3 regions of the Pyramidobacter porci genome follow, and region 1 is predicted to be linked to each of the others. Evidence: riboswitches for the same ligand, from Rfam matches in the RefSeq annotation. Region 1 holds a riboswitch; each other region holds the start of a gene.
What was found. A riboswitch is a leader RNA that binds a small molecule or an ion and turns the genes downstream of it on or off. The one in region 1 is predicted to bind cobalamin.
Positions count from the first base shown of each region.

Region 1 (9,783 bases):
GGATCGTGCGCACGGCGTTGCGGCGCGGCGTGAGGACAAACGTCTGCCCGCGCCACTTCACCGTGACGTCGCCGATCGTTTCGTTGACGCGCAGCTCCAGAAAAAAAGGCTGGCCGATCGGCGCCTCTTCCGGCACGGTCAGACGCATGCGCGCGGCAAACGCGGCCGGCATGAATGCGAACGTCAGCAGCAACGCCAGGACAAATTTCTTCACTTCTTTTCTCACCTCTGAAAAAAATCTGACCGGGCGGCAAAACGTTTTGGGCCGGACACGCGTTACTGAAGCTCTCTCAGCTTGCGGCGCAAAATCTTGCCCGAGGGCGACATGGGCAGGCTCTCGACGAAGTCGACTTTGCGCGGGATCTTGTAGTTGGCGAGTTTGCCCTTGCAGTATTCGATGATGTCGCGGTCGGTGGCCGAAGCGCCTTCCTTGAGCACGACGAAGGCGCGCGGGATCTCCCCGTTGACGAGGTGGTGCATGGCCACGACGGCCGCCTGGGCGATCGACGGATGGACGTTGAGGATGCGCTCCACTTCCTGGGGATAGACGTTGAAGCCGCCGACGATAATGATGTCGGTGAGGCGGTCGAGCACGGTGATGTAGCCGTCCGCGTCGTATTTGACGACGTCGCCGGTGTCGTACCAGCCGTCGGGAGACAAGCGTTCGGCGGTGACTTCGGGCGCTTCGTAATAGCCGCGGAACACGGACTTGCCGCGCAGTTTGAGCACGCCGGGCGTTTCCGGCGGCAGCGGGTTGCCCTGCTGGTCGCAGATTTTCCATTCGTAGCCGGGCAGAACCGTGCCGATGGTGCCCAGCTTGCGCGTCTTCTCGTCGTTGTTGAAGGTGACGACGGGCGAGCACTCGGTCGTGCCGTAGCCTTCGAGAATGGGATGGCCGAACAGTTCCATGCTGGCTTGGTCGAGCGACAGGTTGAGACGGTCGCCGCCGGTGATGACGGCGCGAACCGTGTTGATTTCGATGGGATTGTGCGCGCCCGAGCGCTTCAGAAACTCGAGCATGGCGGGCACGAGGAACAGCACCGTGCACCCGGCATCCCGGATCGCTTCGAGCGTCTTCAGCGGCGGCATGAACGCGGGCACGGCGGCGACTTTCGCGCCGGCATATTGGGGCAGCAGCATGGAGAGCGTCAGGCCGAAAGAGTGGAAGTTCGGCAGCGCCCAGATGATCGTGTCGTGCGGATAAATCGGAAAATGTTTGCAGATCGAACGTACGTTGTCGATAAAATTTTCGTGGCTCAGCGGCACGGCTTTGGGCAGGCCGGTCGTTCCCGATGTCGTGAAGAACACGGCCCAGTCGGGCGTCGTCGTTTTGCGCTCCACGCCGCGGAATTTTTCGAGCGTGCCGGTCGTCGGTTCGATCTCCACGACGGGATAGCGCAGCACGCCCGCCGCGGCCTTGGCGTCACCGCGGGAGACCACTATGGCAAAAGGCTGCACGAGGTCGATGGTGGGCAGCAGATTGTCGGTGCCGGCGCGCATGTTCAACGGGACCAGCGTGCCTTTCAGACTCCAGACGGCAAGAACCAACGTCAGCAGTGCCGGGCAGTTGGGCAGCAGCGTCATGAGGCGCTGCCCCTCTTTGAAGCCGGCCGCCGTCAGCGCTTCGCGTTCCGCGGCGACGGCGTCCAGCAGCGCCTGCCCCTTCAGCCAGTCTCCGTTCCACCAAAATGCATCCGCGGCGGCGCGTTTTCTCAAACTCTCCCGCAGGAGATCTTCAAGACGTTCCATTTGTTTCCTCCTCGATAAAGCGGCGGCAAAGTCTCCGCGCCGGCCGGCTTATTTCTCAGCTTGGCGCGCCCCGTCAAAGGCGCATTTTCAGAAATTCTACACGATTCTCCTTTTCAAGGCAAACCGATGATTTTTATGTCTTCAGTCCGACTCAGCACTGATACTTCATGGGCACGAACTGGGGCATCTCGCTGAAGCCGAGTTTCTCGTAAAAGGCTTTGGTGCCCGGGGCGCCGACCAGACCGATCCAATCGATCCCGACGGCGCGGAGTTCCTTCACAAGGCGGGAAACGATCTTCTTTCCCCAGCCCTGACCGCGGTAATCGGTCCGCACCACGATGTCCTGGATGTAAGCGTCGCTGACGCCGTCGGAAAGGGCGCGCCCCATGCCGACCAGCTCGCTGCCGTCGAACAGGGCCACGAACCGGAAGGAATTGGCCACCATCGCGGGGATGACGTCTTCGCTCCAGCCCTCTTCCCACCAGCCGGCATCCATGTAAAGATCGACAACCGCTTCGGGGCGGACCGATGTAATCACTTCAAGGCGCAGTGAATTTTCCAAAAGAAGCACCTCCATGAAAAATGTAACGCGACATTTTCTTCAATCACCAAGCATATGGTAATTTTTCGCCGCCAAATTGGCAAGCGCCGATTGCAGGAATTTGCCGCCGCGTTCGCCCCCAAAAATCCGACGGCACGTTTCTTCGGCGTAGAGCCGGGGCTTCGACATTTTTCCGCCGCGCAAGAAACGTTTTCATCTTCTTTATGTTTCATTGAAGCGCCCGCGACTCCGTGTTATAATGACGGCAATCGAACATGAAACTCCCTTGAAAGAGGAAGCCGGTGAAAATCCGGCGCGGCCCCGCCGCTGTAACTCGGACAAATCCGAAGCACGTCACTGATCGCGTTATTGGGAAGACTCGGATGAGGATGAAGAGAAGCCAGAATATTCTTTGAGGGAGCTTGCAAAGGGGGAATGTTTGCGTGGGCGAACTCCTGGGCGGCTGACCAGTGACAGCCGCGGCGGAATGACACGACGCAGGGTCGTGTCTTTTTTTGTCTCCCGAGGCCTGAGCTTCGGAAAAAATTTTTATGAAAGGTCGTCTGATGAACATGTCCTTCAAATCCATGATTCTCGCCGTCACTCTCGCAGCCGTCGCTTTCTCCGGGACCGCCTGCGCCAAGGAAGCCAAGAAGGAAGAGAAGCAGGCCATCCTGATCACCTCTTTCGGTACCTCCATGCCCAGCGCCCGCAAGGCCATCGACAATCTGGTGGCCGCCGCCAAAAAAGCGTTCCCAGGCGCCGAAGTGCGCTTGGCGTTCACCTCCAACATCATCCGCCGCAAGCTGACCCGCGAGGGCAAGAAAAACGTTCCGCCCACGCCCGTGATGGCTCTGGCGCAGCTGAACGACGAAGGATTCTCCACGGTCGGCGTGATGCCGACGCACATCATTCCCGGCGCCGAATACGACGAGATCAAGAACGTGGTTGAGGCCTGGGGCGAACTGAAGGGCAAGTACGGCATCAAGGATCTGCGTCTCGGCAAGACCTTCCTGTCCAGCGTCGAAGGCTGCGACGAAATGGCCGAGATCCTCGTGAAGAGATTCGAAAAGCTCGCCGGCAAGGATACCGCCGTGGTGCTGATGGGGCACGGCACGCCCCACCACATCGCCAACGCCATGTACAGCCAGCTTCAGGTCGCTCTGGATAAGATCGCCGACGGCCGCTTCTTCATCGGCACCGTCGAGAACACGCCGCTGATCGAAGATGTCGTCGCTGCGCTGAAGAAGGCCGGCTACAAGAAAACGCTCGTCTCGCCGCTGATGATCGTGGCCGGCGACCACGCCAACAACGACATGGCCGACAAGGACGATCCCGAATCCTGGTACAGCATCCTCAAGAAGGAAGGCTTCGCCGTCGAGACCTACATCAAAGGTCTCGGCGAGGACAAGGGCGTCACGGCGGCTTTCGTCGAACACCTGAAGGAAATGATGAAGTAAAAATGCCGCCGTCGCCTGTCGGAAATCTCGAACGCTGGCGTTCGCAGCTTCGCGCGCGATACTTCCGCCTCGGGGCGGCGCTCGGCGTTCTGCTCTTTCTGACGGCGCTGTGGCGGATCACGCAGGGAGAGTGGAACATTCCACTCTCCCGCGTCTTTGAACTGCTCTCGCCGTTTCTTCCGGCGGCCGAGAGCGAGACTGCCGAAGCGCTGGTGATCCGCGCCGTCCGTCTGCCGAGATTTTTCGCGGCGATGGGCGCCGGCGGGCTGCTCGCCGTCTCGGGCGCAGTCCTTCAGGGACTGCTGGCCAATCCGCTGGCGGAACCCTACACGCTGGGCATCGCTTCGGGCGCGGCGTTCGGCGGTGCGCTGGGATTTTTCTTCAATCATCTGGCGGTAACGCCGATGGCTTTTGCCGGCGCGCTCGGCTCGCTGGCGCTGGTCAATCTGATCGCGCGCAAGAGCGGCGGCAGCGGCGCCTATCTGGTGCTGGCGGGGATTGTCGCCAACGCCGTGCTCTCGGCGGGCGTGACGTTCCTCAAAGCCGTCGCCGACGACAAGCTGGGCGCGATCGTGCTCTGGCTGATGGGCAGCTTCTCCGGCGCTTCGCCCGCGGCGGCGCGGCTGGTTTGGCTGGGCGCGGCGATCACGCTGGTTCCGGCGTGGCTCTGCGGACGCCGGCTCGATGCCGTTTCGCTCGGAGAAGGGCAGGGGGAAATGCTCGGCATCGACGAAAGAAAATTGCGCCGCCGGCTGCTCTGCGCTTCGTCGCTGGGAACGGCCGTGACCGTCAGCAGCTTCGGCATCATCGGTTTCGTGGGGCTTGTGGCTCCGCACATCCTGCGCGTTTTGATCGGGCCTTCGCACCGGCCGTTGCTGATTTTCAGTTTTTTGACCGGCGGGCTGATGCTGGCGCTCGCCGACGGAGCGGCGCAGCGCATGGGAGAACTGCCCGTCGGCGTGCTGACGGCGTTGATCGGCGGTCCTTTTTTCTGCTGGATCCTGGTGAAGAGAAAATGACCGCGCCGCCTCTTTCGTATCGTTTCCGCGGGCTCAGCGTCGGCTACGGGGACCGCGACGTCCTCGGAGGCGTTTCCGGTTCGATCGAACCGGGGCTCGTGACGGCTCTGATCGGACCCAACGGCAGCGGCAAAAGTACGCTGCTCAAAACGCTGGGCGGTTTTTTGCCCTATCGGGGCAGCCTCGCGCTGGAGGGACGCGAGATCCGACGCTGTCCTCGCCGAGAGCTGGGACGCCTGCTCGGCGTCGTCGCTCAGCAGACGGTCTTGAAAGCGGCTTTCAGCGTCTACGACGTGATCGGCTTCGGCCGTCTGCCGTACCAGAGCCTGCTGGCGCGGCGCTTGCCCGCGGACGACCGCGCCATCCAGGCGGCGGCCGAGCGTCTGGACATCGCGCCGCTGCTCTTCCGCCCCGTCACCGAGCTTTCCGGCGGCGAGCGGCAGCGCGTGTTTCTCGCCATGGTGCTGGCCCAGGATCCTTCCGTCTTTTTGCTCGACGAACCGACTTCGGCCATGGATCCCCGCCAGGCACTGCACGCGTTCCGCCTGATGCGCGAGCTCGCAAAGCGGGGAAAGACCGTGGTCGTCGTCGCTCACGACATCAACGCCGCGCTGTCCTGCGCCGACCGCTACCTCGCCCTGCGCGGCGGCGAATTGATCGCCGCCGGGCGCGCGGATCGCATCGACGGCGGCGTGCTGGAAAAACTTTACGACACGCCGTTCGTCCCCTACATTTCGCCCGAAGGTGATAAAGCATGGCATCCATCTTCAAAAAAGCGCTGACCATTTTCCTGGTGGCGTTCGTTCTGGCCGCGCCGACGGCGGCTTACGAGCGAATCGTTTCGCTCTATCCGGGACATACCGACAACATCGTGGCGCTGGGCGGACAGTCCCGTCTCGTAGGGCTGTCGAAAAACGACGATCCTTCGCGGCTGCCCGAACTGCCGCGATTCGCCCCCAACGTCGGCGCCGAGGCGCTGCTGGCGCTCAAACCGGATCTCGTGCTGACGCGCACGCTGGTGGAAAAGCAGAATCCCGAGCTGCGCGGCGTGCTCGAACGCGCCGGCGTTCCCATGATGCTCATCGATCCGCCTTCGTGGAGCGGTTTTGTCGCGTATCTGCGCGAACTGGCGCCGCTGATCGGCGTCGCTCCGCAGACGGCGGAAGCGCAGTTGGCACAGACGTGCGATGAAATCCGACAAACAGCGGCGGCGCGCCGCGGCGGCCGCCCCGCGCCTTCGGTCTTCGTCGAAGCTACGGCCAAGGAACTGCACACCTGTTCCCCCGATTCATGGGCGGCGCACCTGATCGAACTGGCCGGAGGCGCGAACGCCGCCGCTGGCGCCGAACCGATCCGCCGCGGCAGCGCCGTCGCCCCCTGGGGGCTGGAACGCGTCATGAAGCTGCTCGCTGAAGGGCTGGACGTTTATCTCGTCCAGCACGGGCCGATGAACCGCGCTTCGCTTGACGAAGTGAAAGCTCGACCATGGGCGAAGGCGCTCGCCGCCGTCACCGTCGCGCAGATCCCAGAATACTGGCTGAGCCGCCCCTCGCTGCTCGGGCTCACGGCGGGCGGCGCGGAACTGATACGAATTTTCTACGGAGAGTGATCCCATGAAATTTATCGTTGCCGGCGTCGGCCCCGGCGATCCTGGGCTTGTCACCGTCGGCGCGCTGAAACTGATCGAGCGGGCCGATCTGGTCCTCAGCCCCCATTCCCACGCGGAGCGGTCCAGCGTGGCCGAACTGGCCGTGCGCCCGCATCTGCCCGATCTGAAAACGACGCCGGTGCTGTTTCCGATGACCGGCGACGCGGCGTCCCGCGACGCCTCGCTGAAAGCGCAGCTGGAAGAACTGCGCCCCAAATGGCAGAACGCCGAAACCGTCGTGCTGCCCGTGATCGGCGACTCCACGCTCTACGCCACGGGGTTCTACCTTTACGAGCTGTGGAAGCAGCTCGTCCCCGCGCTGGAACTCGAACTGTCGCCCGGCATCTCGGCGCACTGTCTGGCCGCGGCGAAGTCCGGCTCGTTCCTCGCCATGGGGAGCGAGATCCTCGCCGTCGTTCCCGCCACGGCGCCCCGCGAACGGATCGTCGCCGCGTTGAAAGCGGCCGACGCCGCCGCGGTCTACAAGCCCTGCGCGCTGCGCGGGCAGCTCCGCGCCGCAGTGGAAGAAGCCGGCCCGTGGAAGAAGATGTTGCGCATCGACCGCGCCGGCCTGCCCGATCAGAAGATTTTCGCGGGCGGCGCGGCGCTGGAGCCGGCCGCGGAATATTTTTCGGTCCTGCTGCTCTGGCGCTGACTATGGACTGGACGCAACTGCTCCGCGGCGAACTGCGGCTGACGGCGGACATTTTCGCCGGCTTTCTGATCGGCGCGCTGATCATCCGCACGGGACTGGCCGACAAAGCGCTGCGACGCGCCCTGCCCCGGCTGAAACGATGGGGTATCGGCGCTACGCTCGGCGCGGCGCTGACCGTCAGCGTCGGTTCGTCGAAAGCCGGCGCCGCCGTGGTGGCTTCGGCGCTGGACAGCGGGCGCATTTCGCCGCGCACGGCCAAATGGGGCACGTTGCTGCTGGCCTTTCCGGCCTACGCGCGCCGCTGGGTCGCGACGATGATCTTGTCGTGCAGCCTGGCCGGGCGGGCGGGCGCTTTTTTCGCCTTGACGCTGCTGTTCCGCTCGGCGGCGAAATTCGCGCTCGAGCTTTTCATTCTCAATCGCGGCGAGCACGACGACCGGCCGCAGGAAGGATCCGCGGCGGCGGGGCGCGGCGAATCGGCGCGGAACTTTGGTTTCAAGTTATTGAGGACCTTGCCGCTGGCCTGGTTCTTTTACGCGCTCGCCGTGTTCGCCGTGCCGTGGGCGGAAAAATATTTACAGCTTTGGCTGCGCGGCAGCGTCTTTTTCCCTTTGCCCGCCATGGCGGTGGCGGCGACATCTTTCGCCCACGTCTCCGCGGCGCTGGCGCTGGCCGGAGGCAGTCTGGCCGCGGGCGAACTTTCGACCGCGCAGGCCGTCTTTGCGCTGCTTTTCGGCAACAGCCTGAGCCTGATCACGCGGCTCGTGCGCACCAACGCCGGCTATTATTTCGGCTTTTTCCCGCGCGCCGTCGCTCAGTCCATGCTGTTGTGGAACATCGCCGCGTCAGCCGCGCTCGGCCTGCTGACGTTGGCTCTGGCAGCGCTGCCGCTGTGCTTTTAAGCCGAAAATTTGCCTTGAAGAGGTGAATGCTGTGAGACCGGAAGAGATAGAACAGGCGAGCATGAAAACGATTGCCGCGGAAATGGACCCGTGGCGGGGGCCCGGGGAGAACTTGCCCGTGGTCATGCGCGTCATCCATACGACCGCCGATTTCGAGTTCCAGAAGAACCTGCGCTTCACGCCGGGCGTGGTCGGGCGCGCCCGCGAAGCGCTCCGCGCCGGGACGACCATTGTCACCGACACGATGATGGCCGCCGCCGGCGTCAACAAAAAAGCCTGTCGAGCGCTGGGCGTGCAGGTCGCCTGCCGCATGTCGGACGCCGCCGTCCGCGAAGAAGCCGCGTCGCGCGGCGTCACCCGCGCCGTGGTGAGCATGGAGGCGGCCGTGCGCGAGACGCCGGAAGCCATTTTCGCTATCGGCAACGCGCCGACGGCGCTGATCCGACTCTGCGAGCTGATCGATGCGGGCGAGGCCCGTCCGGCGCTGGTCGTCGGCGTGCCCGTCGGTTTTGTCAATGTGATCGAGTCAAAGGAACGTCTGGCGCGCACCGCCGTGCCATCGATCGCCGCCATGGGACGCAAGGGAGGCTCCACCGTCGCCTCGGCGATCCTCAACGCGCTGCTCTATGGAATTACACGATAGCCGCGGCCTGCGCGAAGGCTTCACCACCGGCAGCTGCGCGGCCGCGGCCGCCCAGGCTTCGGCGTTGCGTCTCACGACGGGGCGGTGCCCCGCGCAGGTGCGCATCGTCACGCCCGTCGGCAAGGAACTGACGCTCGACATCGTCGAGTACGCTTTTCCGGCCTGCGGCGTCGTCAAGGACGCCGGAGACGACCCCGACGCCACCGACGGCATGACGGTGATCTCGTCGGTAGAGCTGGGTGACGGCGACGGCCCCATCAATTTCAAGGCCGGCCCGGGCGTGGGCGTCGCGACGCTGCCGGGGCTGAAAGTCCCCGTCGGCGAAGCGGCCGTCAATCCCGTGCCGCGCCAAATGATCGAAGAGGCGCTGCGCGCCGTCATCGGGCCGCGCAGCGCCTGCGTCACCGTCTCCATCCCCGGCGGCGAAGAAAAGGCCGCGCACACGTTCAACCCCCGTCTCGGCATCGCCGGCGGCCTTTCGGTGTTGGGCACCACGGGCATCGTCAAGCCGTACAACGTCGAGTCGGTCTACGCTTCGTTCTCGCTGGAACTGAGAACGTTCGCCTCGTCGGGGCTGAAGTGCGTCGGCCTGTGCTTCGGCAACAGCGGCGAAAAGGCCATGCGGCGCGTCTGGAACCTCGGCGGGCGCGTCATCATGCACACCGGCAACTACATCGGCTTCGTGCTCGACGAGGCGCTGCGGCTCAAGCTCGAACGCGCGCTGATCTGCGGCCACCCCGGCAAACTGCTCAAGGTCGCCGCGGGGACGTTCGACACCTACAACCGCACCGGCGACGGCCGCCGCGAAGCGCTCTGCACGCAGGCCGCTCTGGCAGGAGCCGGGCGCGGCGTGATCAGGAAACTTTACGAGAGCACCACGACCGAGGTGGCCATGCAGATCGTCCGCGAAGAAAAGCTCGATTTCCTCTGGACGACGCTGGCCGAAGTGACGGCAAAGCGCTGCCGCGAGCGGATGTTCGGCGAACTCGCCGTGGAGGCCGCCTTTATCGACAATCAGGGACGCCTGCTGGGCGCGAGTTCCGGCGCGGCGGCCTTCGCGGAGGAACTCGCCCATGCGCAATAAACTTTTCGTCGTCGGCGTCGGTCCCGGCAGCGCCGATCAACTGACGTCCGCCGCGCGGGAAACGATCCGGCGCGCGGGACTC
Region 1 covers NZ_VUNH01000002.1:266,845-276,627, forward strand. The annotation lists gene FYJ74_RS11920 (M23 family metallopeptidase) at 1-214, opposite strand, end outside; gene FYJ74_RS03060 (AMP-binding protein) at 277-1,749, opposite strand; gene FYJ74_RS03065 (GNAT family N-acetyltransferase) at 1,901-2,311, opposite strand; cobalamin riboswitch at 2,518-2,721, shown strand; gene FYJ74_RS03070 (sirohydrochlorin cobaltochelatase) at 2,842-3,750, shown strand; gene FYJ74_RS03075 (FecCD family ABC transporter permease) at 3,753-4,769, shown strand; gene FYJ74_RS03080 (ABC transporter ATP-binding protein) at 4,766-5,551, shown strand; gene FYJ74_RS03085 (ABC transporter substrate-binding protein) at 5,524-6,378, shown strand; gene FYJ74_RS03090 (precorrin-2 C(20)-methyltransferase) at 6,383-7,072, shown strand; gene FYJ74_RS03095 (hypothetical protein) at 7,075-7,974, shown strand; gene FYJ74_RS03100 (precorrin-8X methylmutase) at 8,006-8,617, shown strand; gene cbiD (cobalt-precorrin-5B (C(1))-methyltransferase CbiD) at 8,601-9,701, shown strand; gene cbiE (precorrin-6y C5,15-methyltransferase (decarboxylating) subunit CbiE) at 9,691-9,783, shown strand, end outside.

Region 2 (9,783 bases), on a different contig from region 1:
TGTTGTCGACGTCGAGGATGTCGAGCGGGTCTTCCTTCTCGAGCGGGAAGTAGTTGATGCCGACGATCTTTTCGTTGCCGGAGTCGATGTGGGCCTGACGGCGCGCCGCGGCCTCCTCGATGCGCATCTTGGGCAGGCCGGTGTCGATGGCCTTGGCCATGCCGCCGAGGCTTTCGACTTCCTGGATATGCGCCCAGGCGCGGCGGATCAGCTCGTCGGTGAGGGCTTCCACGTAGTAGGAGCCGCCCCACGGGTCGATGACCTTGCAGACTTTGGTTTCGTCCTGGATGTAGAGCTGCGTGTTGCGCGCGATGCGGGCGGAGAAGTCCGTGGGCAGGGCGATGGCTTCGTCGAGGGCGTTGGTGTGCAGCGACTGGGTGTGGCCGAGCGCGGCGGCCATGGCCTCGACGCAGGTGCGGGTGACGTTGTTGAAGGGGTCTTGGGCGGTCAGGCTCCAGCCCGAAGTCTGCGAGTGCGTGCGCAGCGCCATGGACTTGGTGTTCTTGGGGTTGAACTGCTTGACGATCTTGCCCCAGAGCATGCGCGCGGCGCGCATCTTGGCCACTTCCATGAAGTAGTTCTTGCCGATGGCCCAGAAAAACGACAGTCGCGGCGCGAAATCGTCGATGCTCAGTCCGGCTTTCAGTCCGGTGCGGATGTACTCGAGGCCGTCGGCCAGCGTGTAGCCCAGTTCGATGTCGGCGGTGGCGCCGGCTTCCTGCATGTGGTAGCCGGAGATGGAGATGCAGTTGAACTTGGGCATGTTGCGCGAGGTGAAGGCGAAAATGTCGCCGATGATGCGCATGGAGGCCGCGGGGGGATAGATGTAGGTGTTGCGCACCATGAACTCCTTGAGGATGTCGTTCTGGATCGTGCCGCTGAGGACTTTCATGTCGACGCCCTGTTCCTGCGCGGCGACGATGTAGAAGGCCATGACGGGCAGCACGGCGCCGTTCATGGTCATGGAGACGGACATCTGCCCCAGCGGGATGCCGGAGAACAGAATCTCCATGTCGAGGATCGAGTCGACGGCCACGCCGGCTTTGCCGACGTCGCCGACGACGCGCGGATGGTCGGAATCGTAGCCGCGGTGCGTGGCCAGGTCGAAAGCGATGGAAAGCCCCTTCTGTCCGGCGGCGAGGTTGCGGCGGTAGAACGCGTTCGACTCTTCGGCCGTGGAAAAACCGGCGTACTGGCGCACCGTCCAGGGACGGGCGACGTACATGGTGGGATACGGCCCGCGCAGGAACGGCGGGATGCCGGCCATGAAGCCGAGGTGATGCATGCCGGCGTAGTCGTCGGCGGTATAGAGCGGCTTGACGTCGATCTGCTCCATCGTGCGCGTGCACAGTTCGGAGACGGAACGGCCCGTCTCCCTGAGGACGCGCGCTTCCCAGTCCTGACGCGATTCGGCGCGGCTTTCTTCCTTGAAGGCGATCTTGGTGAAATCAGGATTCTGATACATGGTCTAGCACATCCCCTTTTTCTTCTGCATGGCGGTGAGGACCTGGAGGCAGTTGGCTTTCACGTGGATGAAATCGTCGACGCCGGCGTCGAGATAGCTCTGTTTGAACTCGGGCGCGGGCGCGCCGGCGAGGAACACGGTCATGCCGGGGCGCTTCTCCTTGATCAGCTTGGCCAGCGGCGGCACGAGCTCGGGATAGGTGTCGTCGGTGGAGCAGATCACGGCGGCGTCGGCGCCGCTTTTCGCGGCGGCTTCGGCGGCCAGCTCCACAGTCTCGAAACCGTCGTTCTTCAGTACCTCGAAGTGAGCCACTTCGAAGAAGCCCGTGCTGAAATCGGCGCGCGGCTTGTGCTGAGGGATGGGGCCCATGTTGGCGAGGAATACTTTGAGATTGCCGCCGGTCCGGGCGGTGTAGTCTTCGGTGCGTTTTCTCAGCGCTTCGTACTGTTCGGTCCAGCGGTGCGGCTGAAGCGGCGCGACTTTGAGGTCGCAGGCGCCGGCGGCGTCGAGGGTTTTCCACAGATCGGACAGCAGCGCCTCGGCCGCGAACGCCTCGGCGGCATGGACGACCTGGCCGCCTTTGCCGCATTTGGCGCTTTCGGCCACGTCTTTCAGCGCTTTGGCGAGGCAGTCGGGGCAGCGGCGTTTTTTGATCTCGGCCACTTTGGCCTCGCGGGCGGCCTTGAACTCGGCCAGGTCGCTTGCGGGCACGTCAAGCGGCGTTTCCGCCATGTTGGCGTACATGTTGTTGCCGACGGCGCGTTCGGCGCGGGTGGCGAGCTTCTTGAAGCGGTCGGCGAGCACGGCGCCGATCTCGTTCTGGATCAGGCCGGACTGCAGCGCCTTGACGAGACCGCCTTCGGCTTCGACCTTCTGGAACAGTTCCCAGACGCGGTCTTCGACCTGGCGGGTCAGCGTCTCCACGTACCAGGAACCGCCGGCGGGATCGACGGCGGCGTCGAAGTTGAACTCGGTCTGCATCATGATCTGCTGGTTGCGGGCGATGCGGCGCGCCTGTTCGGTGGCGGGGCGGACGGCCCAGTCGAAACAGTTGACGTTCATGGAATCGACGCCGGCCACGGCGGCCGAAAAGGCCTGCGTGGACGTGCGCAGGATGTTGACGTAGGGATCGTAGACCGTCACGGTGAACGGAGAGGTCTCGGCGATGACGTTGACCTTTGCGCTCTCGCCCTCGCAGCCGAAGGCGCGCGCCACGTGCGCCCAGAGCACGCGCAGGGCGCGCAGGCGGGCGATCTCCATGAAGAAGTTGGCGCCGAGGCCGACTTCGAAGCGAAGATGGCGGGCGGTCACGTCGGGGGCGATGCCGCGCTCCGCCATGGCGCGGACGACGGCGACGGCGTCGGCGAGCGCGCAGGCCGTCTCCTGGACGGCGGACGCGCCGGCGTTGGCGTAGACGCTGCCGCGAATCAGGATCGTGCGCAGAGCGCACTGATGGTTTTCGGCCCAGAGCAGCGTCTGCGCCATTTCATCGTACAGACTGTCGAGCGAGCGGCTCAGCGAGCCGTCGCGGGCCAGCGAGCCGACGGGGTCGGCGCCGACGCAGCCTTTCAGGCTGGAAAGCGCGACGCCGCGCTTTTCGCACCATGCGGCGATCATGCCCAGCATCGGCAGGGCCGACGCGCCGGCGGCGACGTGCAGCTCGTGCGCGCCCGGATCGGCGGCGGCGAAAAACTTTTCCAGATGTTCCAGCGAGCAGATGCTGACGCCGCGGCGCTCGCAGGCGGGGACGTCCATGCCGTGCGTGCTGGAGTAATCGAGCACCGGGTGGATGGCCGTGGCGCCCCTTTTCAGTTCCTCGGCGGCCAGTTCGCCGGCCCGGCGCGGGCAGCGCGCGTCGACGCCCTGGGCGATCTCCCAGAGATGGCCGTGTTGCGGCGCGCTCTTGACGCCTCTCAAAAAGTCCTGCGCTCCGGGAAAGGCATGGCAGTCTTTCAGCTCCGCGACGTTCTCGGCCGTGTAAATGGGCTGAAGCGTGATGCCCTCGAACGTCGGCGTGAACATTTTTTTGTCGAAGGGCGCCCCCTTCAGGGCCACTTCGGCGGCCTGCTTCCACTCCTCGTACGTGGGGACTTTGAACTCGTCAAAGGTGACAGGAGTGATCGGCGCGGATTTCTGCTGGTCTTTTTCCATGGTGAATCAAATCCTCCCTGACGCTGAAAAATTTGCCCGTTTCCCCGCCGGCGGAAAAAATTCAGCGAAGAGAACGCGCTCGCGCGGCGAAATCCCGCCCGCGCAAGATTCGCTCTCTGTTCCCCCCGTTTCAGGCCGGTATCCTGACTCGCGCGCAACGCGCTCACAGTGGCGGGGCCGCTTTGGTCTTTCACCAAATTCCCCGGGCTGAAACTGCATATCATGGCTTCTCATTCTACAATAAAAATTCTCTCGAATCCACCTCAAGAGGGCAAAAAGAAACGTTCGGAAGGAAAAAGTCGGTTCAAGTTTCAGTGTTGTATTTCGCGCTGCCGAAAAGACGCGGGAGAGAAGACGAACGGCGGCGGCCCCCAGCCGTCCAAAGAATTGTTGTTTTCTCTCATGTGCGGGCATTTTCCATCTGCTAGAATCAGGGCGTAACTTCCGGAGGCGTTCGTAAGTCCTCCGGCGGCAAAGGAGGTTCGTCTTCATGAAAAAAAAATCTGCGTCATGCGTTGCCCTGATGACGATGCTGTTCTTTTTGTCGGCCGCGCGTCCTCTGCCGGCAGTGAGCGTCAATTTCTACGACCTGTCGGTCGAGATCCCCGACGGCTGGTCCTTCAGACAGGGCGAACAGATCCTGATCTACAACCAGAACGAGAGCGCCGCCGTCATCGTCGACCAGGCCGCCACGACCCAGAGCGGCACCGTCAAGAGCGTGGCCGAAAATCTGGCCGACGCGGTGGGCGTGAAAAAGAACGACATCCGCCGCGACAAAAAAGGCTCGCTGCGCCTGGATTTCGTCCAGAACGGCGAACCGGTCAACGTCCGCGTGCTGGAAAGCCGCGGGCGCATCCTCATGGTCTATGTCTTCGGCAAAGACGCCGAAGCCAACAAAATCGCCGCCTCCATCGGCGAGAAAAGCGCCGCCGGCCATTGACCCGTGCGGCGATAAAAATACGCTGCGAAAGGGGCGCTTTGCCTCCTTCCGCAGCGTGTTTTTTATCCGGGGCGCGAGCTGCCCTGGGCGGTCGAAGCGGTGGTCTTTGCGGATCGTCCGTCCGCCATGTTCCGCTTCGTTTATAATTAAGACCGTTCTTATACTTCGAAATTTACGTTCTCGGGGAGAATCATCGATGACAGATCTTTTTCGGACAAAAGAACCAGCTTTCTGCGACTATGCGGAGCAAATCATGGCGGCTCACCGTGCCCGCGGCGTTGCCGTCGCCGTCGTCGATCGGCGCGGTACGGACTATCAGAAATTTTTCGGTTTCCGCGACGCGGCGCGCCGCCTGCCCGTCGGCGAGAACACGATCTTCGGCCTGGCCTCGGTGACCAAGTCTTTCACCGCGCTGGCGCTGATGCAGCTGGCGGAGCAAGGGCTCGTCGATCTGCGGGCGCCGGTTTCGGCGTACTGCCCGGAATTCAAAAACGCCGGGCAGGTTCCCGTGAGCGCGGCGCACTTCCTCAGCCACAGCGGCGGCTATTTCCCCATGCCGCGCGCGCTGCTGCCCGACCTTCTGAAGAAGCTGGGCATTGATCCCCGCTTGCGGGAAACGGCTTACGACGACCGCGTCGCCCAGGCGGCGGTCGAACAGGTCGCGCGCGGTCTGGACGCGCCGGCGCCGCGGCTGGGACGCCCCGGCGAATACATGAGCTACTGCAACGACGGCTACGGCATCCTCAGCGACATCGTCCGCCGCCGCGGCGGCGAAGGATCGTACGCCCGCTACGTGGAGCGCCGCATCCTCGGACCGCTCGGCATGAGCCGGAGCACCTGCGAATTTCTGCGTCCCTCCGAAGACGCCGACACGTCGCTGCTGTACAGCGACGACCTCGGCGTGAGCGAAGGCGACCGCGACTTTTACCGCAGCGCCTTCGTCCTCAACGGCGGCGGCGCGATGAAATCCACGCTGGCCGACCTGAAAAAATATCTGCGCATGTACCTCAACGGCGGCCGCGGCGAAGCCGGCGCGATCGTCTCGGAACGGAGCGTCCGTGACATGGTCCGCCCCCGCGTGCCCGCAAAACATCATCAGTTCTACGGCTACGGGCTAAGCGTCGGCTTCATGCGCGACCTGACAGTGTACCGCCACGGCGGCAGCCTGCCGGGCGTTTCCTCGCACATCGCCTGGTCGCCGGAACTCGACCGCGGCGCAATCGTGCTGTGCAACACACAGAACGTCCCCGTCTCCCTGATCGCCGACGCGCTGCTCCGCGTCGCCGCCGGATGGGAGCCGCAGCCGGAAGACCTCTGGACCGACTGCCCCTGGGAGCCGGAAGTCATCGAAGCGGCCTGCGGACGCTACCGTTCCGGCGAAGGCGCGGAAGTCGTCATCGAAAAGGACGGCCGCGGCCTTTCCGTCCTCAACGACGGCAAGCCGATGAGCGTACGCATGGTGCGCGGCCATATGGCCCTGCTGCGCAGCGGCTTCGCCGTGTCGGAACTGCGCCCCTTCTTCAACACCGACGGTTCGGTCTGGGGCGCGCGCCTCAACGACCGCATCGTGCCGAAAGTCGGCGAAGCAGATCTCTAGCCCAAATTTTTCTTCATCCGATAGTTTTCCACAGCGATAAAGGAGCCCGTACAGAGCAAAGAAAGGAATTCCGCGACGGGAATGGCGTACCAGACGCCGTCTGTCCCCCAGAACTTCGGCAGGACGTAAAGCATCGGGATCAAGAAGACGGTTTGGCGAAGCACGCTGAGCAGCAGCGTCTTCTTCGGCTTTCCGATCGACTGAAAATACACTTGTCCGACGGCTTGGACGGCGGCGAGAGGGAACAGCAACGTCAATTTTTCCAGACCGTCCGCGGCGTAAGGCACGATACGTCCGTCCCCGTTGGTGATGACCGACATCACTTCCGTGGCCCGAAGATGAAAGAGCAGCCAGCCGCCTATGCCGATGATGAAGGCGAGAAACATGGATTTATAAAGCGTTTCCCTTGCCCTCGCGTAGAGCTTCGCGCCGTAGTTGTAGCCGATGATCGGCTGGCTGCCCTGTCCGATTCCGAAGACCGGCATCAAAACGACGGAATAGGTGATGTTTATGGCGCCGTAAGCGCCGACGGCAAAGTAGTTTTCGTAGCGCAGCAGTTGATTGTTCGCCGCCGCGGCGATCAGCGAAGAAACGACCTGGGTGAAAAACGTGGAAAGCCCCGCCATGTAAATGTCCAGCGCGTCGCGGCGCCGCAACCTTAAATTTTTCAGACTGACGCCGTATTCCCTTGCCTTTTTCGACAAGAGCCGCAGCATACACAGCAGCAGGACGAACTGCGAGATCACCGTGGCCAGCGCCGCGCCGCCGATCCCCATGCCGAAAGGAAAGAGAAAGACGAAATCGAGGAGAACGTTGAGCAGCGCGCTGACGGCCGTGAACAGCATCGCCTCAGCCGGATAGCCGATCACCCTGTTTATGTGATACAGCCCCGTGCCTGTTATCATGAACGGCAGTCCGCGCGCGATCACCGTCAGATACTCTCTGCCGTAAGGAATGGTGCTGCCGCTGGCGCCGAAAAAATACAGCACGTCGTCAAGAAATGCGGATACGCCCAGGAAGACGATGGCCGAAGTCGCCGCCAGAGTGACCAATGTGCCGCCAATCAGCTCTTCGACCCGCTGCCGCCGTCTCTCTCCCATTTTGATCGCAATCAAGGAAGCCGCGCCGATGCCGATCCACATTCCGAAAGCCTGAAGAACCAGAAAAACCGCGCTGGCGACGCTCATGCTCGAAAAGGCCTCCGGGCCGACGGCGTAGCTGATGGATATTCTGTCCGCCAGGTTATAGACGGCATTGACGAGCATGCCGACCGTCGCCGGCACGGAATGATGAAATATCAGCCTGACGATATTGTCTTTGCCCAGATCCATTTTTTTCCTCCCGCAAAATTTTCCATGACGCGGGCGCCGTTTTATGTCCCAGACAGCGTGAACATTCTTGGCACCGCTTGTCTTGCCGCATGATATCGACGGTCGTTTATATCTTTCTGCAGAACATTCTACATGAAAAAACTCCGCTGATCAAAGTGACCAGCGGAGTTTTTTCGCGGTGCGCCTCTGTCGGTGAAACAGCCGAATTTCGCTTCGCGTGCGGTTGCGGAGACCGCGGTCATTCGTAAAAAACGCCGTTCAGCGGGTTCAGCGTGCCGTGATAGAATCCGTCACGCCCTAGAGATCCTTGTTGGTCCCGTAGAGCGTGTCGGCGGCGCCCAGACAGCACCACGGATTCGGTTCGTCGATGCACTTGCGGAGGTGAGCGTAGGTTTCGAGCGGCGGACGGCGGCAAGTTCCCGAGGTACAAAAGCAGGCGCCGAAACCGGAAGGGCTCGGCGCCTGCGACGTTACAGGAAATTCTTATTCGTAATAGATGCGGTCCAGGCGGTTGATCGAACCGCGGTAGAATTTCTCCGCGCCCTTCAGGTTCTTGTTCGCGCCGTACAGCGTGTCGGCGATGGCCAAATAGCACCAGGGATTCAGCTCGTTGACGCGGTCGCAGAATTTCTTGTAGATTTCCGCGCGCTCCGGGCCGTCGGGCGTAACGGTGCCCTTGTCAAGCAGCTCGTCGACCAGCGCGTCCTTCAGCCAGACGCGGTTGGAGGGACCGGCGAATCTCGAATGCATGGCGGCCTTGATGTAGGCGTCGGGATCGGGGTTGATGTTGTCGGCGGCCCAGCCGATCATGAAGACGGGCAGCTTGCCGGCCTTGAGCTGTTCGAGGAAGGTGCCCCACTCGAGCACCTGGATCTTGACGGTGATGCCCAAGTCGCCCAGCATGGCCTGGATGACTTCGGCGTAATCCTTGCGCTGTTTGTTCTCGTTGGTGTAGATGGTGAACTCGAGATCCTTGACGCCGGCTTCTTCAAGCATTTTTTCGGCTTTGTCGGGATCGTACTCCACCGGCACGGGGTCGGGGAAATAATTGTTCACGGGAATCAGCGGGCTGGTGGGCACGCGTCCCAGTCCCTTGTAGACGACGTCGAGGGCGCCTTCGCGGTCGATGGCGATGGTGATGGCCTTGCGGACCTTGGGGTTGTCGAACGGAGGGATCTGCGTGTTGAAGCCCATGTAGGTGATGGAAAGGCCGGGCTTGTTGTACACGGCGACTTTGCCCTCGTCCTGCAGGCGTTTGAAGTCGTTGTTGGGAATGCCGTAGGCGATGTCGATGTTGCCGGTCTCAAGCTCGATGACGCGGCTGGTGGCTTCGGGGATCGTGCGCATCAGCAGCTTCTTGTAGCGGGGCTTGTTTCCCCAATAGTCCTCGAAACGCTCGTAGGATACGTGGTCGCCCTTGAGCTTTTCCACGAACTTGAAGGGGCCGGTGCCGATCGGGTGCTTGGCATAATCTTCGCCGGCGGCTTCGACTGCGGCCTTGCAGAGGATATAGGACGAAGAGTGGGTCAGATAGGACAGAAAGCCCGCCATCGGGGAACTCGCCTTCACCTGGAAGGTGTAGCGGTCAATGACCTTCAGACCGGAAGCGTCGATGTTCGCGCCGTAAGACTTGACGGCCGCCGCCGCGGGCGTAGTCATGCGGTTCAGGGTGAAGACGGCGTCGTCGGCGGTCACTTCAGCGCCGTTGTGGAACTTGACGCCTTTGCGCAGCGTGATCTCGTAAGTCAGATCGTCGAGCTGCTTCCAGCTCTCGGCCAGGCAGGGGACCAGCTCCCTGTCGCTGTTGATCTCGATCAGCGGCTCGTACATCTGGATCATGTAGGTGCTCGACGTGGTGTCGTTGGTCATCTGCGGATCCAGCGACTTGGCGTCCGCCGCCATGCCCACCGTGATCGTGTCCTCGGGAACGGCCGCGGCCGCGCCGCAGAACATCAGTCCCAACGCAAGTACGGCGCACAAAACGGAATACCTCTTCAACTTCATAAACACACTTCCTTTCGAAATGATCAAGCTGATGGAGCCCGCCTCGCCGGCCCATGCCGGCAAGGTAAAAACCTTTTGGGAAAAATCCGCTCGCTTACGCGGCGGCGACGCCCGTCCGCTCCGCGATGAACGCGAGCGCCCGGGCGTAAATCTCCTCGTCGGGACAGTACACCCGCATCAATGTGCCGCGTTTTCCCTTGAGGACGACCACGCGCAGGTCGTCGATCTTCCGCGCCTTCGTCACGTCTTTCCATAAAACCCGGCGCTCCACGCTGCGGATAGGGGCGCGCACGGG
Region 2 covers NZ_VUNH01000007.1:34,659-44,441, reverse strand. The annotation lists gene scpA (methylmalonyl-CoA mutase) at 1-1,465, opposite strand, end outside; gene FYJ74_RS07195 (methylmalonyl-CoA mutase family protein) at 1,469-3,616, opposite strand; cobalamin riboswitch at 3,733-3,894, opposite strand; gene FYJ74_RS07190 (hypothetical protein) at 4,107-4,556, shown strand; gene FYJ74_RS07185 (serine hydrolase domain-containing protein) at 4,753-6,153, shown strand; gene FYJ74_RS07180 (MATE family efflux transporter) at 6,150-7,484, opposite strand; gene FYJ74_RS07175 (ABC transporter substrate-binding protein) at 7,968-9,488, opposite strand; gene FYJ74_RS07170 (hypothetical protein) at 9,583-9,783, opposite strand, start outside.
Region 2: it holds a riboswitch for cobalamin, as region 1 does, so the genes downstream of both, FYJ74_RS07195 (methylmalonyl-CoA mutase family protein) here and FYJ74_RS03070 (sirohydrochlorin cobaltochelatase) in region 1, are expected to answer to the same signal.

Region 3 (9,783 bases), on a different contig from region 1:
TTGTCTTTCACGAGGTGAAGACGATCTCCGGACGGTCGAAGCGCCCTGTCGTCGAGGAAGCGTTGCGTGTGCTGAAAAAAGGGGGAAGTTTTGCCTTCATCGATCTGTTTGGCCGCTCCGCTCTTTACGGCGACATGGAGGAGTTCGTGCAGCGGATGAAAGACAGCGGCCTGCGGGAAGTGAATTATATCCCCCGCGCCGGCGCGGCCTTTGTTCCCGCGCTCGCACGCCCCATGATGACGTCGGGCGTGGGGCTGCTCTACGGCGTAAAGTAGAGCTCCTCCTGCCCCGGCTCGGAGGCGGGGAGTGGTATCGAATTTTTAATATGTAATTTCGATCCGGCTTTTATAAGGCTCGACGTAAAGTGTTTCACGTGGAACATTTTTGCGACGAAAAAAAGCTTTACGGCCCCGGCGGCGGGAGAGGGGTAAACGAAAGGCCGTTCCGAAAAGCGATGAAGAAATCTTTGTCGCTTTTCGGAACGGCCTTTTCGGTGTGCGCCCGCATCGCGGCGGAGAGCCGCTACATGGCCTGGCGCATGTACTCTTCGATGACGCAGGGGGCCTGCAGGGCCAAGCTTTTTTTCACGTCGAGGATGCGCTGGTTGGACGAGCCGCGAAAGCGCAGCGACAAATCGCGCTTGTCGCGCTCGAAGCGTCCGTCGACGAGCACGTCGATCTGTTCGAGCAGGGCCGTACGGTCCGCCCAGCCCGGATTTTTGCGGTCGGTCAGCTGCTCGAAGGTAAAACCCGTGAACGCCCACACGTTCAGTCCGCGCCGGCGCGCCGCGCGGGCCACTGCGGCCAGGGCGCGGGCCTGCAGGAACGGTTCGCCGCCCGATAGTGTCAGCCCCTGCTGCAGATGGAGCGAGTCCAGCTGGGCGATCAGGTCGTCTACGTCCATTTCGAAACCGCCGAACGGGTTGTGCGTGCAGGGATTGTGGCAGCCCGGGCAGTTGTGGAAGCATCCCTGCGCCCAGATCACCGCCCGCAGTCCCGGCCCGTCGACGATGCTGTCGCGGGTCATCGGACTGGCGAGGCGGATCTTCATTTGACGCTCGCCTCTTCCTCCGTGCCGCACTGATTGTGCTTGACGCGGTCGCGGACCTCGGCGCGTTTGGCGTCGTTGAAGCGGTCCAGCGTGCCGACGAGGTAGCCGGTGATGCGGCGGATGCGCTCGAACCCCACGGGGCCGTCGTGCTCGCGGCGCCCGCAGTGGGGGCACACGTCGCCGGGGATGATGCCCGTGTAGCCGCAGACGGGGTCGCGGTCGACGGGATGGTTGATGCTGCCGTAGCCGATTCCCGCTTCCTTCATGGCGCGAACGATGCTTTCGAAGGCTTCGGGATTGTTGGCTCCCAGCCCGTCCAGCTCGACGTAGCTGATGTGCCCGCCGTTGGTCAGCGCGTGATAGGGCGCTTCGCGGGCGATCTTGTCGAAGACGCCGATCTTGTAATACACGGGAACGTGGAAGGAGTTGGTGTAGTATTCGCGGTCGGTGACGCCGGGGATCGCGCCGAACTTTTTCGCGTCGAGGCGGGTGAAGCGCCCCGACAGCCCTTCCGCGGGCGTGGCGATGAGGGAGAAGTTCAGGTCGTACTGTTCCGAAGCCTGATCCATGCGCTCTCTCATGTGGCGGATGATCTTCAGCCCCAGTTCCTGAGACTCGGAGCTCTCGCCGTGATGCTTGCCCGTCAGGGCCACCAGGCACTCAGCCAGGCCGATGAAACCGACAGTCAGTGTGCCCTGGCGGATCACCTCGCGCAGTTCGTCCTCGTCGTTCATGCCGTCGGAGCCTTTCCACACGCCCTGTCCCATCAGAAACGGGAAGTTCTTGACGCGGCGGCGCCCCTGGATTTCCAAGCGCTCCAGCAGCTGGTCGACGACCAGGTCGATCTTGCCGTCGAGGTCTTCGAAGAAGGCGTCGAGATCGGTCGTGCCGCCCAGCGCCCGGCCGTGGACGATACCCAGGCGGGGCAGATTGATGGTGGTGAAGGAGAGGTTGCCGCGGCCGCTCACCGTCGATTCGCCGCAGCGGTTGCCGACCACGCGCGTGCGGCAGCCCATGTAGGTGGCCTCCGTGTCGGGGTCGCCGGGTTTGTAGTATTCGGCGTTAAAGGGGGCGTCGAGGAAGCTGAAATTGGGGAAAAGCCGCTTGGAAGTGACGCGGCATGAGAGCTGCAGCAGGTCGTAGTTGGGATCGCCCGGGTTGTAGTTGACGCCCTCTTTGATTTTGAAGATGAGGATGGGGAAGATCGGCGTCTCGCCGTTGCCCAGCCCCTTTTCGGTCGCCAGCAGCAGGTTGCGCGTGACCATGCGCCCTTCGGGAGACGTGTCGGTGCCGAAGTTGATGCTCGAGAAGGGCACCTGCGCGCCGGCGCGCGAATGCATGGTGTTAAGGTTGTGGATGAAGGCTTCCATGGCCTGGTAGGTACGGTGGTCCGTTTCGGCGAGGGCCTCCTTGCGGGCGAACGTCTGAAGTTTGCCCAGCTCCGCGCCGTCGACTTTCAGCGACGCGGCGAGGAAATTCCGCTCGGCCTCGTCACGCGCGGCGTCGTCCGTCAGGCCGATGGCGCGCCCCGTTTCGGCTTCGGCGCGGGCTTCCGCCTCTTTGACGGAGGCTTTCGCGTCGAGGTCGCGAAGCAGTTCCAGCGCCTTGGCGAGATTGCTCACGTACAGCTTGCGGAACGTCTTGCGCACGCCGTCGGCGATGCCGTAATCGAAGTACGGGATGCTCTGGCCGCCGTGCTGGTCGTTTTGGTTGCTCTGGATGGCGATGGCCGCCAGCGCCGCGTAACTCATCACGTCCTGCGGTTCGCGCAGGAAACCGTGCCCTGTCGAGAAGCCGCCCTTGAACAGCTTGCGGATGTCGATCTGGCAGCAGGTCAGCGTGCCCATGTTGAGGAAGTCCATGTCGTGGATGTGGATGTCGCCTTCGTCGTGCGCCCTGGCGTGAGCGGGGTGGATCACGTGCGTCTTGCAGAACTCGCGCGACACGGCGCTGCCGTATTCCAGCATCGTGCCCATGGCCGTGTTGCCGTTGATGTTGGCGTTTTCGCGCTTCACGTCGGCGGTCTTGGCGTCGGCGAAGGTGATTTCCTCGATGGCCTTCATCAGGCGGGTGTGGGAGTCGCGCACGCGCGTGCGCTCGTTGCGGTAGGTGATGTAGGCTTCGCTGGTGCGGGCGTGGCCGTTCTCGATCAGCACCTTCACCACCATGTCCTGCACGTCCTCGACGCTGGGCGAACCGGAAGCGTACTTTTCGTTGAGACGGCGCACGACCTGCGACGTCAGCCCCTCGGCGATGCGGTAGTCGGCGGACGTGCCTTCCTTCTCTGCCACGGCGGACGCGGCGAGGAAAATGGCGCGGGTGATGCGGTCTTCGTTGAAGGGCGCCAGACGGCCGTCCCTCTTCTTGATGGTCTCGATCACTTGAAAGGCCTCTCTTTCCAAGAGCGAAATGCGGCGCCCGCAGCGGGCGCGCGAAAAACGGGACGAAGCGGACCGCTTGCCCGGGATTTTTCGCTGCCATCATACACCATAAAAACGATCTCGTAAAGACGAAAACACTATATACATTGTTAATTTTGACATTTAGACGCTAGATATGGCTATAAATGGCAGGCCCCGGCGTGCGAAACAGGCGGCTAACAACTCTCCGCCGTCTTTTTCTCCAGCGCCTCGTTGCGAAAGTAGAGCAGCATGTCGATCGAAACCATCGTCACGTTCACGACGTAGAGCGCGACCACGCTCCAGTGCGTGGAGTCCAGCAGGCATTTGCCGATTCCCGCCAGATAACCGACGATGATGACGACGAGAAAAAGCGCGCTCTTGCCCCTGCTGCTGCGCGAGGTCCACGATTTGTAGATGGAGATGGGCCAGGCGGCGCCGAAGCAGATCAGCATGGTGATCTCGAGAAGCGATTTCAAAAACATGATTTCAGTCATTCCTTTTCTCTGATTCGTTTTCTTCGGGGCGATAATCCTGCATCCAGCGCTGCGGATCCTCCGGCGCGAAGCCGTGACGGAAGCCGGGGCGCGCGGCGCTGCGCTCCACGAAGGCGCGCAGCGCCGGGCGGTACTTGGGATGCGCGCAGTTTTCGATCAGCGCGCGGGCGCGCTCGTAGGCCGTGAGGCCGCGCAGGTCGGCGCAGCCCTGTTCGGTGATGATCACGTGAGGGTCGTGTTCCGTGTGGTCGACGTGCGCCACGTGCGGGACGATGCAGGAGATCGTTCCGCCCTTCGCCGTCGACGGCGTGGTGAACACCGAGAGCGCGGCGTTGCGCGCGAAGTCTCCCGAGCCGCCGAGGCCGTTGACGATCTGGCAGCCGCCGATGTGTGTGGAGTTGACGTTGCCCTCGAGGTCGACTTCCAGCGCCGTGTTGACGGCGATGACGCCGAGGCGGCGGATCACTTCCGGCGAGTTGCTGATCTCCACGGGGCGCAGGATGATCTTGTACTTGTACATCTCCAGACTCTTGTAAAAGGCGTCGATGCGTTCGGGCGAGATAGTCAGGGCCGTCCCCGAGGCGAACGAGACGCGCTCCGTTTCGATCAGGTCGAGCACGGAGTCCTGTAGCACCTCCGAATAGATGGAAAGATTGCGGAATTTGGACTTCTGCAGTCCGCCCAGCACGGCGTTGGCCATGTTGCCGACGCCCGACTGGATCGGCGGCAGCTTGCGCGGCAGCCGCCCGCAGGCCACTTCGTTCTCGAGGAAAGCGACCAGATAGTCGGCCATGATCTGGGACCTCGCATCGGTCTGCGCCAGATGGCGCGTCGAATCGGGGATGTCGGTGACGACCACGGCGGCGATCTTGTCGGGGCGGCAGCGGATGTAGGGCATGCCGACACGGTTGTTGGGGCGCACGATCGGGATCGGCTCGGTCTCCTTCATGCGGCGGGGGCTGTACACGTCGTGCATGCCCTCCAGCTTGACGGGCTGGGTCGTGTTGACCTCGACGATCACTTTTTCGGCGTACTCAGCCAGCACGTTGGAACAGCCCACCGACGTGCTGGGAATGATGTTGCCCTCGTCGTCGATGCCGATCGCTTCGATGATGGCGATGTCGATCTTGCCGAAGTAGCCGTTTTTGATCCAGAAGGGCACCTGGCTGAGGTGCATGTCCACGTAGGCGAGGCGGTCGTCGTTGGCCAGGTCGCGCACGCTCTGGTTGGTCTGGTAGGGATAACGCCGTTCGATCACGCCGGCGCGCGCCAGACGCCCGTCGAGTTCGTCGCCGACGGACGCGCCGGTGATCAGTTTGATGCGGATCTTCTCGCCGCGTTCGGCGCGGCGGGCCAGCGCCATGGGCACGGCCTTGGGATATCCGGCCATGGTGAAGCCGCTGGTGCCGACGGTCATGCCGTCCCTGATCAGATCGGCGGCCTGCGCCGCCGACATGGTCTTGGCCTCTGTCTCGCGATTGCTGATGCGGTTGTACACGTTTTTTCCTTCCTTTCGGCGCGGCGCCGTCCCATGTGAAAAAAAATTCTTCCGGCATCCCATGCCGAAAGAACGTCCGCTGCCGGGGCCTCAATCAGAAAGAAAGGTCTGAAAGCAGCACACACGTTCCGTCGCTCGCGAAAACTTTTTTGTGCTCAGCGCGGCAAGTCTTCTGGCTCAAGCCCATGGAGCCTTCTCCGCCTTCCCATGAGCGCGGGGCTCACAGTGGCGCATGGAGAAGCGGGGCTTTTACAGCGGCGGGACCGCTCGGGATTCTCACCCGATTCCTTTTTGATCGAAACTGGAAAAGTCTCGAACCGTGCTGATTATTCAATTGGGTTCCGGCACAGATTATAGCATAAATCTCTCTTCGCCCCACCGGTCGGCAAGAAAAACAAACGGCTCTTTCCGCTGCAGTCGTGATCGGTCTGCAAGCGCAGCTCAAAAGAATCGTTTATAATAATTTATCGTAAACTCAGGCGGCACTCGTCCTTCAATTGCGCCGCCATGTGGTATGGTTCGAGCATTCCGTCTCTTGCGTGACACAATCTCCGACGTGAAATGGGAGCTGAAAAATGAAGATCAAGATCATGAACAAGAATTCGCGGACGCCGGCAGGGATCGTGGCGCTCATGCTGCTTTTGGGCGTCTGCGGGGCGTGGAAAGCGGCGCTTTGCGATGCGCCCCAGGCGGCTGAGCCATCGCCGGCATACGCGAAATATATGAAAACCGCCGGCGGGGTCGCCGCGGAAATGTTTCTGCCCGGCTACTGGGTCGGCAACAGCCAGCTGCTGGATTCCGTGCTGATGAGTCCGGAAAGAATAAGGGCATTCAACGCGGCAAATAAAAACGCTCTGACGACGGAATCAGGGAACACGACGGCGCTGACCGACATCGGAGACGCGATCAGCGGCGCTTTTGTAAGAGAGATGGCCGGAGCCGTTTATAAACCTAAACCGTCGGAAACCGTTTATCTGAACGGTGCGCCGGTGACGGAGAAGTACTGGGCCGATCTGGACCGGCGGCTTCATTTGAACGCTATCCCGAAGACCGTTTCCGTCCGTTTCGGCTATGCGGTCTTCTGGACCACGCTGCAGGCGTACCCCGTGCGCGACGTCGTCGGCGAAAAGGACGATCTTCTCTTTGACAAAATGGTGCGTTCCAACTGCCGCCCCTGCCAACCTCTGGCAGTCGTTCACGAAAGCGCGGACGGCGGCTGGTATTACGTTTTTACGGACAGTTACGGCGGCTGGATCGAAAAGAGGCACGTCGCCCTCTGCAAAAGCCGCGAAGAATGGCTCCGGCGCATGGAACCGGAGCATTGCCTCGTCGTGACGGGAAGCGAACTGTGCCTGGACGACGATCCTTACTGCGAAGAGCTCAGCGGCGCCAGATTCCCCATGGGGACGGCGCTGCCGCTCGTAAGCCCTGACGAAGCTCCGGAATCCGTTCGCAGCCGGATCGGATTCGGGTGTTACGCGGTCAAAATCCCTCTGCGCGGCGGCGACGGATGGATCAGGGACGAATACGCCCTGGTCCCCGTTTCTGCGGACGTTTGCGTGGGGCGGCTCGAATTCACGGCGGCAAACGTGCTGCGGCAGATGTTCAAACTGCTGGGGCGCCGTTATGGCTGGGGCGGAGACGGGCACGCCAACGACTGCTCCGGCGTTCTGCGGGACGTCTTTTCCTGCTTCGGCGTCGTTCTGCCGCGAACTTCCGCCCGGCAGGCCGAAGCGAGCGGAGCGGCAGCCGTCGATCTTTCCGGTCTGACCGACGGCGCCAAGCTCGACATGCTGAAAAAGACCCGCGCCGGTTCCCTGCTCTTCTTTCCCGGCCACGCCATGCTGTATTTGGGAACTGTCAAAGAAAAACCTTACGTCATAAGCGCAGTCTCCTCTTTCAGCGAAGACCGAATAACCGTGCTTTCCGTCAATACCGTTGTCGTCAACAGTCTGACGGAAACGTACCGAAAGGATGGGGAATCATGGCTGTCTCATCTGACAACCCTCATCCGCTTCGATTAGAAGGCGTTGGTATGGAGCGGCCTTTGACCCCTTTGAGAGCCGCGGCGGCGGACTCTTTTCTCGTTGCCGCCCTGCTTGCCGCCCTGGGGGCGACGGTCATGCGGGGCTTTCACGGCAATGCCTACCATCTGTTCTCCCGTTATTGCCTGTTATGGATCGAGTTTTTTGTTCCGGCGGCCGTTTTTCTGGGAAAAAAGGACTTGCGCGGATCGGGCGTTTTCGCTTTCGCTCTCTTTCCCCTCTGGTTCGCGCTGTGCTGTCTTTATCATGGGGTATCTCTGACCGTCGCGGGAGAAGCCCAGGCGGCTCTCGTGCATCTGACGTCCGTCGCTCTGATCGCGTTCCCTTTTGCCGAACTGACGGGGGACGGCCGGCGGCGGAAAATACTGGACGCCGTTCTGCTGGCGGGACTGATCGTCTTCGCTCTCATGCTTCTGATCGCCTTTTACGGCGTTTTCAGGGGCGCTTGCTTTTCGCTCTGGCATGGCAGGCTGCGTTTCGGCGCGACATACAGCGCGACCGGCCGCCTGGAACTCAGGGTTTTGCTGTGGCACCAGTATTGCACGGCGTTTCTGGCCATGGCCTGCTGCCTGTTGGTTCCCTACCTGCTCGCCAGCCGTCCCCGACGGTGCTTCTATGTTCCCGCCGCCGTTCTCGAACTGATCTTTTTGGCCGCGGTGGCGCTGGGAGCCTCCCGCAACGCGATGTTGGCGCTGATGGCGGGTTTCGCCTGCATCGCGGCGATTGGGATCAGGCGTTCTTCGCTGCCTCCGTGGACGAAAAGATTTGTCTTCGCCGCCGTCTGCGTATTGCTGTTGTTTTTTGGCGCTTTTTCGATGAACTTTATCTATCGAAACGTGACGCATTCCATTCGCACAATCTGGTACGGTCTTACCACGCTGACAAGTCGGATCGAAATCTGGGGAGCCGTGCCGAAAATGCTGCGCGACCGCCCGGAGGCGCTTCTTTGGGGACTTCCCTACGTCAAATTGATGTCTGTTCTCAATGGATATATCCCGCTTGAAGGTGATATTGCCCACATGCACAGCGGCTATGTGCATACGCTGTGCGGCATGGGCGTTCCGGGAGGCGCGCTTGCCTCGGCGTACACCGTTCTCTTCTTTCGCGATTTTTTTACCCTGGTCCGGGCCAAACCGGAAAGCGGAATCTCCGCGACCGATCAGCTGCTTGCCGTCGTTCCCTTTTCCATCTGGTGCGTCAATCTGCTGGAGCCGGAGCTTTTTCTGCCGGGCAGCAGCATGCTTTCTCTCAACGTTCTCTTTGCGCTGCTCTGCGGTTATCTGCGCTGCACAGCGCGGGCGAACCGGTCATAAAACGAAAGTCTCCGGGGCACTTGCTCCCGGAGACTTTCGTTATTCTGCGAAAAAGCTTGCTTGTTTTCCAGACCCGTCGCCGGCGCGGCGGCGGAAAACGATCTACCGTCCCGCGTGGAACAGCTCGCGCTCCATCACGTCGATGATCTCTTGGGCGGCCTGCGTGGGCGAGACTTTGCCCGCGGTGACCTCCTCCTCGATGCGCGCCTTGGCGGCGGCGATGGCCCGGTTGGCGCCGATGAGGTTTTCCAGATGTTCCCGCGCCATGTCGTTGACCCATTTGAGCACCTGTTCTTTGCGCCGTTTCTCGAAAACGCCGTTGCCGCGCACGGTCTTGAAAAACTCCTCGACGACGCCCCACATCTCGGGAATGCCCTCGCCCGTCAGCGACGAACAGGTGTAGGCTCGGCTGGCCCAGCCCTCCGTGGCGGGACGCAGGTAGTGGAGCATCATGTCGAAGTCGGCGCGCGCCGACAGCGCTTTGGTTTTGTTGTCGCCGTCGGCCTTGTTGACGAGGATCGAGTCGGCGATCTCCATGATGCCCTTCTTGATGCCCTGCAGGTCGTCGCCCGCGCCGGTGAGCGCCACCATGAGAAAATAATCCACCATGTTGCGCACGGTCGTCTCGCTCTGGCCGACGCCGACGGTCTCGACGAGGACCACGTCGTAGCCCGCCGCTTCCACGAGCAGCAGTGTCTCGCGACTTTTGCGCGTGACGCCGCCGAGCGTGCCGCCCGAAGGGGACGGGCGCACGAAGGCGTTGGGGTGGCGCGACAGTTTTTCCATGCGCGTCTTGTCGCCGAGGACGCTGCCCTTGGTGACGGTGCTGCTGGGATCGACGGCGAGAACGGCGACGCGGTGCCCGCGGTCGCACAGCCACGAGCCGAGCGCTTCGATGAAGGTGCTCTTGCCGGCACCGGGCACGCCGGTGATGCCGACGCGCATGGATCTGCCCGTGTGGGGCAGCAGCTTTTGGATCAG
Region 3 covers NZ_VUNH01000007.1:45,460-55,242, reverse strand. The annotation lists gene FYJ74_RS07240 (class I SAM-dependent methyltransferase) at 1-275, shown strand, start outside; gene nrdG (anaerobic ribonucleoside-triphosphate reductase activating protein) at 523-1,050, opposite strand; gene FYJ74_RS07230 (anaerobic ribonucleoside triphosphate reductase) at 1,047-3,431, opposite strand; gene FYJ74_RS07225 (hypothetical protein) at 3,647-3,946, opposite strand; gene FYJ74_RS07220 (succinate CoA transferase) at 3,939-5,444, opposite strand; cobalamin riboswitch at 5,590-5,781, opposite strand; gene FYJ74_RS07215 (SH3 domain-containing protein) at 6,020-7,468, shown strand; gene FYJ74_RS07210 (O-antigen ligase family protein) at 7,480-8,802, shown strand; gene meaB (methylmalonyl Co-A mutase-associated GTPase MeaB) at 8,905-9,783, opposite strand, start outside.
Region 3: it holds a riboswitch for cobalamin, as region 1 does, so the genes downstream of both, FYJ74_RS07220 (succinate CoA transferase) here and FYJ74_RS03070 (sirohydrochlorin cobaltochelatase) in region 1, are expected to answer to the same signal.